DNA from 4 places in the Micromonospora sp. NPDC023644 genome. Region 1 is predicted to be linked to each of the others. Evidence: riboswitches for the same ligand, from Rfam matches in the RefSeq annotation. Region 1 holds a riboswitch; each other region holds the start of a gene.

What was found. Region 1 has a riboswitch for cyclic di-AMP ahead of AB0G08_RS03850 (NlpC/P60 family protein). Riboswitches for the same ligand answer to the same signal wherever they lie in the genome.
Region 2: it holds a riboswitch for cyclic di-AMP, as region 1 does, so the genes downstream of both, AB0G08_RS23465 (hypothetical protein) here and AB0G08_RS03850 (NlpC/P60 family protein) in region 1, are expected to answer to the same signal.
Region 3: it holds a riboswitch for cyclic di-AMP, as region 1 does, so the genes downstream of both, AB0G08_RS14700 (C39 family peptidase) here and AB0G08_RS03850 (NlpC/P60 family protein) in region 1, are expected to answer to the same signal.
Region 4: it holds a riboswitch for cyclic di-AMP, as region 1 does, so the genes downstream of both, AB0G08_RS10895 (hypothetical protein) here and AB0G08_RS03850 (NlpC/P60 family protein) in region 1, are expected to answer to the same signal.

Annotation. Positions count from the first base shown of each region.
Region 1 covers NZ_JBFABA010000003.1:189,136-192,920, forward strand. The annotation lists gene AB0G08_RS03845 (peptidoglycan recognition family protein) at 1-835, opposite strand, end outside; cyclic di-AMP (ydaO/yuaA leader) riboswitch at 1,073-1,207, shown strand; gene AB0G08_RS03850 (NlpC/P60 family protein) at 1,220-2,260, shown strand; gene dcd (dCTP deaminase) at 2,315-2,893, opposite strand; gene AB0G08_RS03860 (pyridoxamine 5'-phosphate oxidase family protein) at 2,972-3,523, shown strand; gene AB0G08_RS03865 (zinc metalloprotease) at 3,665-3,785, opposite strand, start outside.
Region 2 covers NZ_JBFABA010000041.1:45,894-49,678, forward strand. The annotation lists gene AB0G08_RS23455 (AAA family ATPase) at 1-230, shown strand, start outside; gene AB0G08_RS23460 (cation diffusion facilitator family transporter) at 307-1,224, shown strand; cyclic di-AMP (ydaO/yuaA leader) riboswitch at 1,378-1,509, shown strand; gene AB0G08_RS23465 (hypothetical protein) at 1,523-2,602, shown strand; gene AB0G08_RS23470 (SRPBCC family protein) at 2,685-3,152, opposite strand; gene AB0G08_RS23475 (PfkB family carbohydrate kinase) at 3,331-3,785, shown strand, end outside.
Region 3 covers NZ_JBFABA010000015.1:109,071-112,855, forward strand. The annotation lists gene AB0G08_RS14690 (CDP-glycerol glycerophosphotransferase family protein) at 1-745, shown strand, start outside; gene AB0G08_RS14695 (alpha/beta hydrolase) at 852-1,595, opposite strand; gene AB0G08_RS14700 (C39 family peptidase) at 1,701-2,546, opposite strand; cyclic di-AMP (ydaO/yuaA leader) riboswitch at 2,774-2,913, opposite strand; gene AB0G08_RS14705 (hypothetical protein) at 3,225-3,785, opposite strand, start outside.
Region 4 covers NZ_JBFABA010000010.1:73,622-77,406, reverse strand. The annotation lists gene AB0G08_RS10895 (hypothetical protein) at 213-1,229, opposite strand; cyclic di-AMP (ydaO/yuaA leader) riboswitch at 1,233-1,364, opposite strand; gene AB0G08_RS10890 (YibE/F family protein) at 1,531-2,883, opposite strand; gene AB0G08_RS10885 (hypothetical protein) at 3,244-3,785, shown strand, end outside.

The sequences.
Region 1 (3,785 bases):
CGATCGTCGGGCCGTACTGCTGGTACGGCGCCGGGATCCACTCGCAGGAGATGTCGCTCGGGCACTCCAGCCCGTCGGGCCGCGCGAGCTTGCGCAGGTTCAGCCGGTCCAGCCAGGAGCGGTCCGGCTGGACCGCGACGCCGGCCAGCGTGACCCGCTGCCCGTCGTCGGTCAGCCGGCTGTCGCCCGTGGCGATGGTGGCGTACACCTCGTTGGCGAAGGCCGCCGCGGCGTCGGCGCTGTCCGCGCCGGAGTACCGGGCCACCGCGCCGTACCAGGCCGCCGGGTCGGTGCCGGCGCCGACCGGGGCGCCGATCTCCTTCTGGTACGCGGCCAGCAGCGCCGCGCCGCCCCGGATGTTCGCCGTGACGTCCGTCCGCAGCGCCTCCTCGCTGGCGCCGGTCAGCTCCGCGGCGGCGTCGAGCGTCCGGAGCGCCGCCTCGTCGGGCGGCGCAGCGGCCGGCGGCTCGTGCGCCTCGGCCAGGGACCGGCGGGAGTCGTCGCCGCGCGGGTCCTCGGTGCCCTCGTCGTGGTGGGTGCCACCGGACAGGGCGGCGACGTGCTCGGCGTCGGTGAGGTGCATGGGTCCGTAGCCGCCGCTGGTGCTCGGCGTGCCGGCGTTGGTGTCCCAGCGGGACTGCAGGTAGGAGACCCCGAGCAGGACGCTCTCGGGCACGCCGTACTCGGTCGCCGCGGCGGCGTACTGCTGCTGCCGGTCGGTCGCCGGCGACGCGGCGGCGGATCCGGCGGCGGTGAGCGGCGTCGCCGCCAGGGCGGCGGCCACGGCCGCGGCCAGCAGGACGCGTCTGCTCCTTGATGTCGCTGACAGGTGCATCAGACCCCCAGTTCGGACGGGCAAAGATGGGGCCACCTTCGCCCCGTCCGCCGCCTCGGGTCAATACCTTTCCGCCCGACACTTCAAAAGGAAGGAAACTCTCGTCGTCCGGGTTGCGGATCCGCCCGCCCGGATGAGTACGGAGTGTCACCGCCCGAAGGGTTGCGGATCGATAACGGTCGTCTCTACTCTGGTCCTTCGTCGGCCGGTGACAATCCGTCCAACCAGGGCGGTGACGGTCCGGCACCGCCGAGTCGCTCCCGAGCGAGCCGGGGACCCAGGTTCCCCGGGGTGAATCCGCAGTCCCTGCGGTAGGGCGCCCCTTCCCGCCCGAACCCGTCAGCTAACCCGGTAGGCGGTACGGAAGAAGGAGTACGGACCCCGGTGGCACACCATGCCCCGCGGCCACCGTCGACCCGGTCGGCCCTCGCCGACCCGGTGACGGCTGCGCCGCGCCCACGCTGGTACCGCTGCACCACCGCCCTCGCCGCCCTGGCCGCGTTCGCCGTCGTCCTGACCGGCGGCGCCACGGCGGCCCACGCCGAACCGACGGTCGCCGAGATCGAGCGACAGATCGACGAGGACTGGAACAAGCTCGAACCGATCATCGAACGGCACAACGCCACCCGACAGGACCTGGCCGCCAGGCGGAAGCAGGCCGACGCGCTCGCCGCGCAGATCGGGCCGCTGGAGAAGCAGGTCGACCAGGCGATGGAGAAGGTGGCCGCGCTGGCCGCCCGCGCCTACAAGGGCGAGAACGTCTCCGTCGTCAACGCCCTGCTGGGCAGCCGCTCGCCGAGCGAGATGCTCGGGCAGCTCGAACTGCTCGACCGGTTCGCCCAGCACCAGCAGCAGGACGTGCGGCAGGTCGCCCAGCTGCGCGACCGGCTGGCCGGGAAGAAGGCGCCGCTGGACGAGATGGTCGTCCAGCTCAGCCGCACCGAGGCCCAGCTCGCGGCGAAGAAGAAGCAGATCAACGCCGAGATCGACCGGTTGCAGAAGCTGCGGCTGCGGGTCTACGGCAACGGTGGCGGCGGGCCGCTGCGCCCCGCCCCCTGCCCGGCCGGCTACCCCGGCGGGGCGGCCGGCACCGCCGTGAAGTTCGCCTGCGCCCAGATCGGCAAGCCCTACGTCTGGGGCGCCGAGGGGCCGAACTCGTACGACTGCTCCGGGCTGATGCTCGCCGCCTGGGCGAAGGCCGGGGTCTCGCTGCCGCACAACGCCGCGCAGCAGCGCCGGGCCACCGCGACCGTCAGCCGGGGCGAGCTGCGCCCGGGTGACCTCGTCTTCTACTACAGCGACCTGCACCACGTCGGCATGTACGTCGGCGGGGGCTGGGTGGTGCACGCCTCCCGCGCCGGGGTGCCGATCAGGATGAAGAAGGTCGACGACGGCCCGATCCACAGTTACGGCCGGCCCGGCTGACATGCCCGGAGGGCCCCTGTCCGGCGGGGGCCCTCCGCCCGGCCGAGGGTCGGGTCAGCGGGTCGGCCAGGTGCGCCAGTGCTGCCAGGAGCGGCTCGGGGTCGGCCCGCGCTGGCCCTGGTAGCGCGAGCCGTAGACGGCCGAGCCGTACGGGTGCTGCGCCGGCGACGAGAGCCGGAAGATGCAGAGCTGGCCGATCTTCATGCCCGGCCAGAGGGTGATCGGCAGGTTGGCCACGTTCGACAGCTCCAGGGTCACGTGGCCGGAGAAGCCCGGGTCGATGAAGCCCGCCGTGGAGTGGGTGAGCAGGCCCAGCCGGCCCAGGCTCGACTTGCCCTCCAGGCGGCCGGCGAGCTGATCGCCGAGCGAGATGACCTCCAGCGTCGAGGCGAGCACGAACTCGCCCGGATGCAGCACGTACGGCTCGCCCTCCGGCACCTCGACCTTCGACGTGAGGTCGTCCTGCTGCTGCGCGGGGTCGATGTGGGTGTAGAGGTGGTTGTTGAAGACCCGGAAGAGATTGTCCAGGCGTACGTCGATGCTGGAGGGTTGCACCAGCGCGGGCTCGAACGGCTCCAGCGCGAGCGTCCCCGCCTCGATCTCGGAGGCCAGGTCGCGGTCGGAGAGCAGCATCCGCACACCTTAGCGAGCGACGCGCGTGACCTGCGTGTCGGAGTGCGTCTTCGTACGTTTGTTCGATAGAATGCCGGCATGGCTTCCTGGTCCGAATTCGCCGCCGACGAGCCCCGCCTCGCCGACGGGATCCGCCTTCTCATGCAGCAGTACGGGCCGGGCTTCGGCTACCTGGCCACCGTCCGCGCCGACGGCGGTCCCCGGGTGCACCCGGTCTCCCCGGTGATCACCGACGAGGGGCTCTTCTGCTTCGTCGTCGACTCGCCCAAGCGGCGCGACCTGGAGCGCGACGGTCGCTACGCGCTGCACTCCTTCCCGCCGGAGGAGAGCGACGACGAGGCCTACGTCGCCGGCTACGCCCGGCCGGTGACCGACCCGGCCCGGGTCGCCCGGCTGGCCCGCAGCCACCGGGCCGCGCCGCAGGTCGACTGGCGGGTCTTCGAGTTCACCGTCGACGTGGCGATGCTGGCCCGCCGCGAGTCCGGCATCGCGGGCGGCGTCGGCGAGGGGCACGCCCGGCCCGCCGTCCAGGTGTGGTTCGATCCCCACGCGGCCGCCGCCGGCACCGCCGTGGTGCCCGAGACCCGGTCGGGGAGCGTCGGCGGCCACGCCGCCCGCCCGGCCGCCTGAGCCGCGGTGTGGCGCCCCGGGCCGTCCCCGTCCGGGGCGCCACACCGCGCCCACCACCCGCGTGCGCGCCCACGGGGCCTGCACAGACGCCGGTGCCGGCCCCGTCGAGCGAGGCCGGCACCGATGAGTCGTACGGCGGAACTACGCCGCGCGGTACGCGTTCCAGGCGGTCAGCATGCGGCTGGCCTGCCCGGCGGTGAACTGGTGCATGCAGGAGTCGTACGTGTAGTCCATGAAGTTGGTGATCGGGTCGGTGCCCGGG
Region 2 (3,785 bases), on a different contig from region 1:
TGATCACGCCGGTGCCCCGCCGCGACGAGGTGGCCGGCTGGCTGGGCGGGCTGGACGCGCCGCGCCTGCAGGTGGTGACCAGCCTGGAGGCCAAGGGCATGGAGTACGACGGGGTCGTCCTCGTCGCCCCGAGCGAGATCCGGGCCGACCCGGGTTCGGGGGTGCGGACGCTCTACGTCGCGCTGTCCCGGGCCACCCAGCGCCTGACCACCGTCGACCCGACCGGCTGAGGCCGCGTTACTTGCACACATAGCGATGTGAGCATAGATTGGACGCGAATCCGGACGCCTGACGGAGGGTGGGCGCGTGGGCGCAGGTCATGACCACCATCACGGGTCGGTGGCGAATGCCGCACACCGCCACCGGGGCCGGCTCTGGGCGGCGTTCGGGCTGCTCGCCGGCCTGATGGCGGTGGAGGCGGTGGCCGCCTTCCGCACGGGCTCCCTGGCCCTGCTGAGCGACGCCGGGCACATGTTCACCGACGTGCTCGGCATCGGCATGGCGCTCGCGGCGATCGCCGCCACCCGGCGGGCGGGCGCCGACCCGCAGCGCACCTTCGGCCTCTACCGGCTGGAGGTGCTGGCCGCGCTGGCCAACGCCGTGCTGCTCTCCGGTGTCGCGGTCTACGTCGTGGTCGAGGCGGTGCGCCGCTTCGGCGACCCGCCCGAGGTGCTGGCGGGCCCGATGCTGGTGGTCGCCGTGTTCGGCCTGCTCGCCAACGTCGGCGCCTTCGCGCTGCTGCGCTCCGGCGCGAAGGAGAGCATCAACGTCCACGGCGCCTACCTGGAGGTGCTCGGCGACCTGCTGGGGTCACTCGGCGTGATCGGGGCGGCGCTGCTGATCGCCACCACCGGCTGGTGGTGGGCCGACCCAGTGGTGGCGGTCGCGATCGGGCTGTTCATCCTGCCCCGCACCTGGCGGCTCGGGCGGGCCGCGCTGCGCATCCTCGTACAGGCCGCGCCGGAGCACCTCCAGGTCACCGCGGTACACGACCGGCTGGCCGCCGTGCCGGGCGTCGCCGAGGTGCACGACCTGCACGTCTGGACGCTGACCTCCGGGATGGAGGTGGCCTCGGCGCACCTGACGATGGCGCCCGGCGCGGAGGTGGGCGCGGTGCTGGGCGCCGCCCGGGCCGCGCTGCACGACGACTTCCAGATCGAACACGCCACGTTGCAGATCGAGCCGGGAGCGTCGCCCGGGGCCTGTGGGGCGGTGGAGTGGTAATGAGGACAACCTTAAATCTGGGAGAGTATTGTGGGCTTATGCCGGATTTGACTGTTAGTGGACGCACACCGTCCGTCACCTGCGCTGCACCAGTCACACCGGCACCGGTAGGCTCGGCTTCGGCCTCCGCCAGGCGGCACCCACCGGTGCCGGCGGTGGCCGCCGCCTAATCGCCCGGCGGGGCGAACCGGGGAACCATGTTCGTGGGGTGCATCCGCGTCAGCGGTAGGGATCTTCCGTCCCGAACCCGTCAGCTAACCCGGTCGGCGGCTGACGGAAGGACACGTGTATGCCAGTGATGGCACCTGTACGACGACGTGCCGCCCGAACGGCGGCCCTGATCGCCACGATGCTCGCCCTCGGCGCCGCGGTGGCCCCGGTCACCGCCGCCCCGGCGGCGGCCACCACCCGCGCCGGCCTGCTCGCCGCGGCTCCCGGCCAGGACGAGGAGGGTGGCACCCCCGCCCTGCGGGACCAACTGGAAGCGGCCAGCAAGGGCTACCTCGACGCCAAGCGCGCCCTGGAGACGTCGACCAAGCGGCAGCAGCAACTCACCGCGCAGCTCAAGACCACCGAGGTCGAGCTGACCGCGCGCACCGCCAACGTCGGCGAGATCGCGGGGGCCGCCTACCGCACCGGCCGGCTCAGCGTGGCGTCCGCCCTGCTCAACAGCGGCTCGCCGGACGGCTTCATGGACCGCGCCGCCGCCCTCGACGCGGTCGCCGCCAAGGAGGACCGGGCCCTGCGCGAACTCCAGGAGACCCGGGACGAGGCCACCCGCACCAAGCTCGCCCTGGACGGCGAGATCCGAGAGCAGCGCAAGCAGGTCACCGTGATGGCCAAGCGCAAGGAGCAGGCCGAACGGGCGCTGACGGTCGCCAACCGGAAGCAGCAACAACAGCGGTCCGCGGGTGGGGGCGCCTCGCCGGGCGGCACCTCGACCAAGACGGCGAAGGCGGCGCCGCGCAACCCCGACGGCTCCTGGCCGCGTGAGTCGTGCAGCGTCAACGACCCGACCCCCGCCAACGGCTGCATCACCCCGCGCACCCTGCACGCGCTCAACCAGGCCAAGGCGGCGGGCTTCACCCGCTACGTCTCCTGCTACCGCCCCGGCGGCTCCGGCGAGCACCCGAAGGGCCGGGCCTGCGACTTCGCGGCCCAGAAGGGCGGCTTCGGCGGCGACGCCACCGGCGGCGACCGGACGTACGGCAACAACCTGGCGGCGTACTACGTGCGCAACGCCGACCGGCTCGCCGTGCTCTACGTGATCTGGTACAGGCAGATCTGGCTGCCGAGCAGCGGGTGGAAGTCGTACAGCGGGGCCAACGGCGACCCGTCCAGCGACCACACCAACCACGTGCACCTGTCGGTCTACTGACGCCCGCGCCCCGGTGTCCCGCCCGTCGGCGGGACACCGGGGGGCGTGGACGCCCGTCGCCTCCGGTCGCCCCGGCCGGCGGTCAGTCGGCCGGCAGCCCGGGCGGGCGCGTGTCGAGGGCCGCGGCGAGACGGGCGGCCAGCCCGAGATGGGCCGCCCGGGCCTGGCGGAACGCGTAGCCGAAGAGCGGCGCGGGCGCGGCGAGGGTGATCTCCACGTCGATGCGGACCACGTCGTCGGGCTCCACCCGCAGCCGGGTGTGGTTGCGCACCGTGGTGGCGGGCCACTGCCGCGCCACGGTGACGATCTCGTCGGGATCGTGGACGAGGACGTCGGCCCGGTAGGTGATCGGCAGGCGCACCGGCCCGGCGGCCAGGCGATCGGTGATGTCGTAGCTGGCGCGCGCGCCGGGGCGGGTCGGCACCCGACGGACCCGGACGATGAGCGGGTGCAGGTCCTCCTGCCGGCGGGGATCGGCGAGCAGCGCCGCAGCCTCCGCGAGGGAGCAGCGCGCCTGGACGGTGTAGCTGAAGGAATCCCGCCTGAGCACGCCGTCTCCCCGCCGTCGATGGTCGCCCGATCGTCGCGCATGCCGGGCACGCTGGCAACGCCGCGCCGATCCCGCCCGGAGTCCGGACGCCCGGGCGCCGGTCCCACTACGGTCAGCTGGTGGAGGGTCACGCCGCGTGTCGATCGGTGGAGGGTGGGCGCATGAACGGGTACGACGGATGAGCGGACACGTGATGGTCTTCGCGCCCACGCCCCGGCTGACGGTGACCGTCGACCAGCCCAGCGACGCGCCGGAGCTGCACCTGCACCCCGGCGGGCAGGGCGTCTGGCAGGCCCGGATGGTGATGTCGCTCGGGGTCGACGTGGTGCTCTGCACCGCCCTCGGCGGCGAGATCGGCCAGGTGCTGGAGCCGCTGCTGGTCAGCGAGGGGGTCAACCTGAAGGTGGTGCTCCGCGACTCCGGCAGCGGCGGGTACGTGCACGATCGGCGGGAGGGCTCCCGGGAGGAGATCGTCGACGTGCCCGGCCAGCCGCTCAGCCGGCACGAGCTGGACGAGCTCTACAACCTGGCGCTCGGCGAGGGGCTGCGCGCCACGGTCAGCGTGCTGAGCGGGCCGAACGAGCCGTCGCTGGTCCCGGCCGACCTCTACCGGCGGTTCGCCGCCGACCTCGG
Region 3 (3,785 bases), on a different contig from region 1:
GGAGAAGTTCGTCATCGTCGGCCGCCCGCAGGTCGAGGCGATCGAGGTACGCCCCGAGCCGGCGCACGGCCGGGGCAACCCGACGGTGCTCTACACGCCGACCTGGACCGGGCACCACGCGGACGCCAACTACTGCTCCCTGCCGGTGGCCGAGACCCTGCTGCGCCGGCTGCTCGACCGGGGCGCGACGGTGATCCTGCGGGCCCACCCGTACACCTCGCAGAACCCGGCCTCCGCCCGGCAGCTGGGCCGGCTCGCCGAGTTGCTGGCGGCGGACCGGGCCCGCAGCGGCCGGCAGCACGTCTTCGGCGCCGCCGCGAGCCGGGAGCTGACCCTGACCGAGTGCGTGAACCGCTCGGACGCGCTGATCTCCGACGTGTCCGGGGTGATCTCCGACTACCTCTACTCCGGCAAGCCGTACGCGGTGACCGACATGGGGGACTCCGGCGACCGGTTCTGCGAGCAGTTCCCGCTCGCCGGGTCGGGCTACGTGCTGCGCCGCGACATGTCCAACGTCGACGAGGTGCTGACCGCGCTGCTGGACACCGACCCGCTGGCCTCGGCCCGGTGGACCACCCGGAGCCGCTACCTGGGCGACTTCCCCGCCGAGTCGTACGCCGAGGCGTTCCTGGAGGCCGCGCGGCGGCAGCTCGACGGGGGCTGGAACCCGCCGGCCCCGCGCGTCGCGGGCGCGACCGGCCTGCCGCTCGACCCGGACGACGCGGCCCTCTCCCCCACCGCCTGACACCCTGCTCGGGCGGCCCGCTCCGGGTCAGGCTCCCGCCGCTGCGGCACGCGACGGCCGTCCGCACCCGGAATCCTCGACGCCGCGCCCCGGGGCGGGGCAGCCGTCAGCGGTACGGGTCGACGAGGTCCAGGACCGCCTCGGGGGCCTCGACGTGGGCGTTGTGGCCGAGGCCGGGCAGGGTGGCGACCGGCACGCCCAGCTCCTTGAGCTGGGCGTCGGTGACCATGGGGTCGTGCTCGCCGCGGGCCAGCAGCACCGGCACGTCGGTCGCCGCCAGCAGGGCGGGCAGGTCCGGCGCGCCCACGCCGAACGCGGCCGGGTCCATCGCCAGCCGCCAGCGGCCGTCGACCTGCCGCAGCCCGGCCTCCACGACGGGATGGTCGGGGGCGAAGAGCCCGGTCAGGCCGGCCACCCGCAGGTAGCGGCGGGCCGCCTCGTCCCGGCTCGCGAACCAGGTCACCGGCCGGGCGGCCAACTCCCCCGCCTTCGCCAGCTCCGCCGGCGACCAGACGGCCTTGATGCCGAGCCCCACCACGGCGTCGACCGGCAGCCCGGCGCTCCGGGCGGCCAGTGCCAGGCCGACCACCCCGCCGAGGGAGTGCCCCAGCACGACGAGCCGGTCCCCCGCCGAAAGCCCCGTGGAGATCCGCGCGGCCAGCCCCGGGAACGAGTACGCCGGCAGCGGCGGCGACCAGCCGTGGCCGGCGAGGTCCGGCGCCAGCCACCGCCCCGCCCAGCGACGCTCGAGCAGCGGCGCCCAGGGCAGCCACACCTCGCCGGTGGCGCCCATCCCGTGCAGCAGCAGAAGCACCCGCCGGCCGTCCCGGTCACCCGATTCATCGACCATGGGGCGCAGTGTGCCACCACGGGACGCCGCGGGCGAGGGCCCTGACCCGGACACGACAACGGGCGCCGACCCCCGGCACGGGGAGCCGACGCCCGACGCTGTCGCTCAGGCGGAGTAGCCGCGGGTGGCCGCCCAGTTCGCCAGGGCGATGGTGCTCATCCAGTACGACGCGGTCGCCGGGTTCGCCGAGTCGGCGACCTTCACCAGCCGCCCCTCGTCCTGGTAGCCCACCACGGCGATGTAGTGCCCGCCGGGGAAGGAGTGCCAGCCGCCGTCGGTGTCCGTGGCGCTGCCGGCGACGTTCACCACGACGCCCCGCCCGTCGCCGATGGCCGCGACCACGTCGGCCTGGAGACGGTCCATCTGGGCCGGGGTGGCGGCGCCACCCGGGATCATCCGGGTGCGGTACGGGTCGCCCTTCACCGTCGCGTTCAACACGCGGGTGGTGTCCTGGGCCGAGTCGGTGCCCATCTGGTCGGTGCCCAGCTGGGCGCCGAGGGCGTCCTGGCTGCGCGCGATGCCGGCGGCGCTGAGGGCGTGCCGGACGGCCGCCGGACCGCAGTTGTAGAAGGTGGTCTGGGCCTGGTAGTCGTAGTCCAGGGTCTTGTCGGCCGGGGGCTTCGGCGGGGCCGGCTTGCGGGTCACGTCCGGGTCCGGGGCGGCGCTGGAGGCGCTGGCCGACGGGGCGGCGCTGGAGGCGGCCGGGGCGGCGCTGGACGGGGCGGTCGCGACCCGGGCCTGGCTGCGCGAGGCCGCGGTGTCGTCCCGCAGTTCGGTCGCGGCCACCAGGGCCTGCGCGGCGGCGGGGGCCTCGTCGGTGCCGGCCAGCAGCGCGCCGGAGCCCGACGCCAGCACGAGCGCCGCTGCGGACGCGGCGGCCAGCTGGTACGGACGCTCGGACGTGAGGCGACGCAGCTGTCGCTTGAGGTGGTGCTTCACGGTTTCCTCCACGGGCTGGGGGTGAGCGGTCGTCGGTCCGTGCCGAGGGCAGGGCGGACCGCCGCGCGGACGGACGTCCGGGCGGGTCGTGGACCACTCAGGGGACGCGCCCGGGATGCCGGGCGACGGACGGTGACCGGTGGGTCAGCTCGCGACCGGCGGACGGACGAGCACGGGCACCGCGGCGCCGTGGAGACGGCGGAACAACCGAGGGGTGGACGGGTGTGGCATGAGGATGGAACTCCTTCCGACACCGCCGACCGGGTTAGCTGACGGATTCGGGCGGGAAGAACGCCCTACCACGGGCCACGGCCCACGGATTCACCCCAACAAGCACTGGGTCCCCGGTTCGTCGTTCACGATTAGGCGGGTCGGCGCGGCGTCGCCTCTGGCGATCGGGTACCGCACCGGACGCGCCGACATTACTGGCCGGTCCGGGCCCTGCCAACCCCGTCCCACCTGCTTAAACCTTGATCTAGAGGCAATTTTTGCGGGCACTTCGCCACTGACGCGACTCAATGGGACGACCGTTTCCGAGCGCCCCTTGGGGTGACAACGGGACGAGTGGCGGACATCGGCGTCGAAACCCCGGCGGGAATCGACCGCGCCGCGCCGGATGACCGGTTCACCGGCATGGTGACCGGCGTCACCGAAGGATTCCTCGGCGTCGCGGGGACGGCGTGCGGCGACTCAGCCCACCCGGGCGGGCCGCCAGCGTGCCGCGGGCACGGGCCGGGGCGCGGCGGACGCCACCCGCGGCGCGGGGAGCCGGCCCGGCCGGAGCCGGGCCGCCGCGGCGTACGCCTCCACGGCCAGCGCCCGCGCCGCCTCGGCGGCCAGGTCGGCGTCGCGCCACGCCGCCCGTTCCCGTTCGGCGGCGGCGCGGTGGCGGGCGCGCTTCGCGTCGCGTACCGCGCGGGCCAGCACGATCTCCTGCTCGGCCGGGTGCCGCCGGGGATCCCAGCCCGCCCGCCGGGCGAACACGTCGCTGAGTTGACGGGCGGAGAGGTCCCCACGCCAGTGGGCGGCCATCGCGGCGTGGTGCAGCCAGCGCTCCCGGGCGGCGTACTCGGCGGGCGTGCGCGGGGTGCGCGGGGCGGGCAGGAGGGCGGCCGCGGTCAACCGGCGGGCGGCCCTCTCCGCCTCGTCGTACGCCTGCCAGGCCCGGTCGGACTCCTCCTGCGCGGCGAGCCAGTCGGCCCGTCGCCGCCGGGCGGTCCGGGCGGCCCGGGCCGCCGCGACCGCCACCTC
Region 4 (3,785 bases), on a different contig from region 1:
CCCTGCCGCGCCTCGCTGCGCCGCGTCTCGCAGTGCCGTGCCCGGCCGTGCCGTGTCCCGGCGCGAGGGCCCGTCTCCCGCCCGTTCCTGCCTGCGGCCTGTCCCGACCCGCCGTTCCCGCGGCGGGCGGTCCCACGCGACGACAGGGCCGCCCCGCCGACGACACAGGGCCGCCCCGCGTCCGGCGGGGCGGCCCTGGGGGTGGGTCTCGGCTAGAGCAGTGAGACGTGCACGTGGTCGGTGTGGTTCGACGGGCCGCTGTAGGACTTCCAGCCGGTCGCCGGGAACCAGATCTGCCGGTTCCAGATCACGTAGTAGATGCCGAGCCGGTCGGCGTTACGGACCAGGAACGCGGTCAGGTTGTTGCCGTACATGTATGTGTCGTCGTTGTGCCAGGGGGAGAAGCCGCTGCGTTGCAGCGACCAGTCGCAGGCCCGGCCCTTCGGATGCTCGTACGGCCCGCCGGAGCGGTAGCAGCCGACGAACCGGTTGAAGCCGGCCCGCCTGACCTCCTTGTACATGTGCAGGGTGCGCGCGGTGATTCGGCCGGAGGTGGTCGGGTCGTCCTCGGTGGCTGACAGCGGCCGCCAGTCGCCGTCGGCCGTGCGACCCGGCGCCATCCGAGCCACCGGCGAGGTGGCGACCACCTTGCCGCTGGTCAACCCCCTGCCGCCGACCAGCGCGAGCGCCTTCTCCGCCTCGCGCTTGCCACGCGCCAGTTCGTTCTTCAGCTTCTGCTGCTCGCGCACCTCGGCGTCGACCGCCAGCTTGGCCTGCTTGGCGCGGTCCCTGATCGCGTTCACCTCGGCCAGCTTCTTGGAGTTGACCAGGTTGATCTCGTCGAGGGCGGCGGCGCGGCGGACGAACGAGTCGGGGCTGGCGGTGTCCAGCAGCATCGACACCGCGCCGATCCGCCCGGTTCGGTAGGACTGGGCGGCGATCTGGCTCACCTGCGGGGCCAGCGCGTCCAGCTCGGCCTGTGCCCGGTCGACCTCCAGGGCCAGTTCGAGCTGGCGCTCTTCCGACTTCTTCAGCTTCGCCTGGGCCTGCACATAGGACCGGTTGCGGGCCTCGATCAGGTCGTCGAGCAGCTTGGGCTCGTTGTCCCCGTGCCCGGAGGGCTTGGGCGGGGTGGGCGCGGCCGCCGCCGGGAGGGGCCCGGCAAAGACCGCCAGGGCGGCGAGCACGGCCACCACGGGCGTCAACCAGCGGCGTAGGGGTGCCGTCACAGTTTTCCCTTCCGTCGACCGCCGACCGGGTTAGCTGACGGGTTCGGGGCGGAAGTGGCCCCTACCGCTGTCGCGGATTCACCCCACGTACCTGGGTCCCCGGCTCGCCTGGCGGCGATTGGGCGGCGGCACCGCAGGCGCCGCTGCGCGCCTTCGGCGGTGACCGGCAGCGAGGTTACCTGAGAGCACTCCCGGGGATCTACGTCCCTAAGCCGACTAAATGCGTTATTTCGTGATGGCGGAGGGTGAGCAGTGACGCGTTTATCAGGTCGGACGTCCTGTTCGGTCACGCTGAGGAGTGTCACCATGCGGTGTCCGTGCTCCTGTTCCGACCGGGCCATCCGCCGGGAGCGGCGGACGGCGCGTCCGCGGCGCGCGGCCCGCTGAGCGCCTCCAGCGCCTCGGACCGGTCGGCCGCCGGCCGGGGCGCCGGCGCGGGCGCGGACGCCGCGCGGTCGGTGGCGTCCCCGCCGCGCCGGCCCGCCGCGGTCACCACGGCCGCCAGCCCGGTGGTCAGCGGCACGGCGGCGATCAGGCCCAGGGTGGCGACCGCGCTGCGGACGATCTCCTGAGCCAGGAACTCGCTGGTGAGGATCTGGGTCACCGCCCGCGAGTCGGCGGTCAGCAGGAGCAGCACCGGCAGCGAGGCGCCGGCGTACGCCAGCACGATGGTGTTCACCGTCGAGGCGATGTGCGCCCGGCCGACCCGGGTCGCCGCCCGGTAGAGCTGCATCCGGGACAGCCCGGGGTTGGCGTGCGCCAGCTCGGTGACCGTGGCGGCCTGGGTGACCGTGACGTCGTCGAGCACGCCGAGGGAACCGATGATGATCCCGGCCAGCAGCAGGCCGTGCAGGTCGACGTCGGCCTGGTACATCGACAACGTGGTGGCGTCCTCGCTGCCGAACCCGGTCAGGTGGGTCGCGGCGGTGGCGATCGTGCCGAGGACGCCGGTCAGCACCAGGCTGCCCAGCGTGCCGAGCACGGCGACCGAGGTCTGCGCGGTCACCCCGTGGGTCAGGTAGAGCACCACGAACATGATCAGAGCGGCGCCGACGACCGCGACCAGGAGTGGTGGGCTCCCGGCGCTGATGCCGGGCAGCACGAAGGTCAGCAGGATGGCGAAGCTCGCCGCCAGGCCCGCCAGCGCGGCCAGCCCGCGCCACCGCCCGAAGGCGACGATCGCCGCCGCGAAGAGCGCGACCAGCCAGAGCAGCGGCTTGCCGCGCTGGTGCTCCGCGATGTTGAAGGTGCTGGCCGTGGGATCGGCGGGGTCGGTGAGTTCGACCAGGATGATCTCGTCGCCCACGGCGACGCTCGGCGCGCCGGGCCCGGCCGGCACCGGCGTCTCCACCTGCTGGCCGGCGTCGGGGCCGTCCTCCACCCGTACGGTGACCGTGCCGCAGGGGCCCTGCGCCGCGTCCGGGCTCCCCTCCGGCGTCTCGGGGGCGGGCGGGCACGGCTCCGTCACCACCCGCGTCACCGTGCCGTGGTGGCGGGGCGGCTCGGTGCCGGCCGCGGGATCGCGCGCGTCCCACGGCCAGAGCACCAGCGCCGCGATCACCGTGGCGACGAAGAGGGGCACCACCGTCGCGACGAGGATCCGCCGCACCCCGGGCGGGGCGGACGGAGCGGGGCGGGTGTGGTCGGCGCCCATCGAGTGTGTCTCCCAACGAATCCAGGGCGGGGTACGTGCCGGCGGGCCGGTCGGTTCAGCGTCGCCGCGTGGCGGGGGACGGGGGAACCCCCGCGTGGCGGTGCGGTCACGTACCGCGGTCGTCGGCCCCGGTCCGGTCGTGAATGGTCACCGCCGCCGCCCAGTGGGGGCGCGGGACGGGCGGTGCGGAATCCGGAGGGCCATCGGCCGAATGGTAGCCATCCCGGGATGCGGGCGCAGGTGGTGCGGGGTGGTGTCGGGACGCGGACCGTCGACGGGCCACCTTCGGCGCCGGCTGTTCGCAGGGCGCGCCGCGCGGTGGCCCCCGTACGGGCGGGCCGACGCGCTAGCGTGACGGGTGTGCGGACGACGGTGACGGCGGCGCGGGGGGCCCGGCTCCTGCTGCTCGTCGGCACGCTGCTCGGCCTGGCCGCGATGCACACCATCGGCCACGACTCGCACCCGACGGGTCACCCCGCCGGCCCGTCGGCACACGCCGCCGCCGCATCCCGCCCGCACGCTGCCGCCGCGCCCGGCCCGCACGCCGTCGCCGCGCCCGGCCCGCACGGGGTCGCCGCGGACGCGCTCGTGCCGCCCCCGCACGGCACCGCCCTCCCGCACGCCGTCGTGGCGGCTCTCCGGGCCGTCGCGGGCTGCCCCGCGGGCTGCGCGTCCGACCGGCTCCTGCCGTTCGGCGACGCGGGGGGAGGACTGCCCGGGTGGGGAGTGTGCCTGGCCGTGCTGGGGGCGTTCGCCGCCTCGCTGCTGCTCGCCGCGCTGCTGTCGGCCCGCGTACGCGCCGTCCGCCCGGCGGGGCGCGGGCCGGTCTGCCCGCTCCCGTCGCCCCGGGCCCCGCCGCCCCGACCGGTCGGTCTGCGGCTCGCCACGGTCTCGGTGCTGCG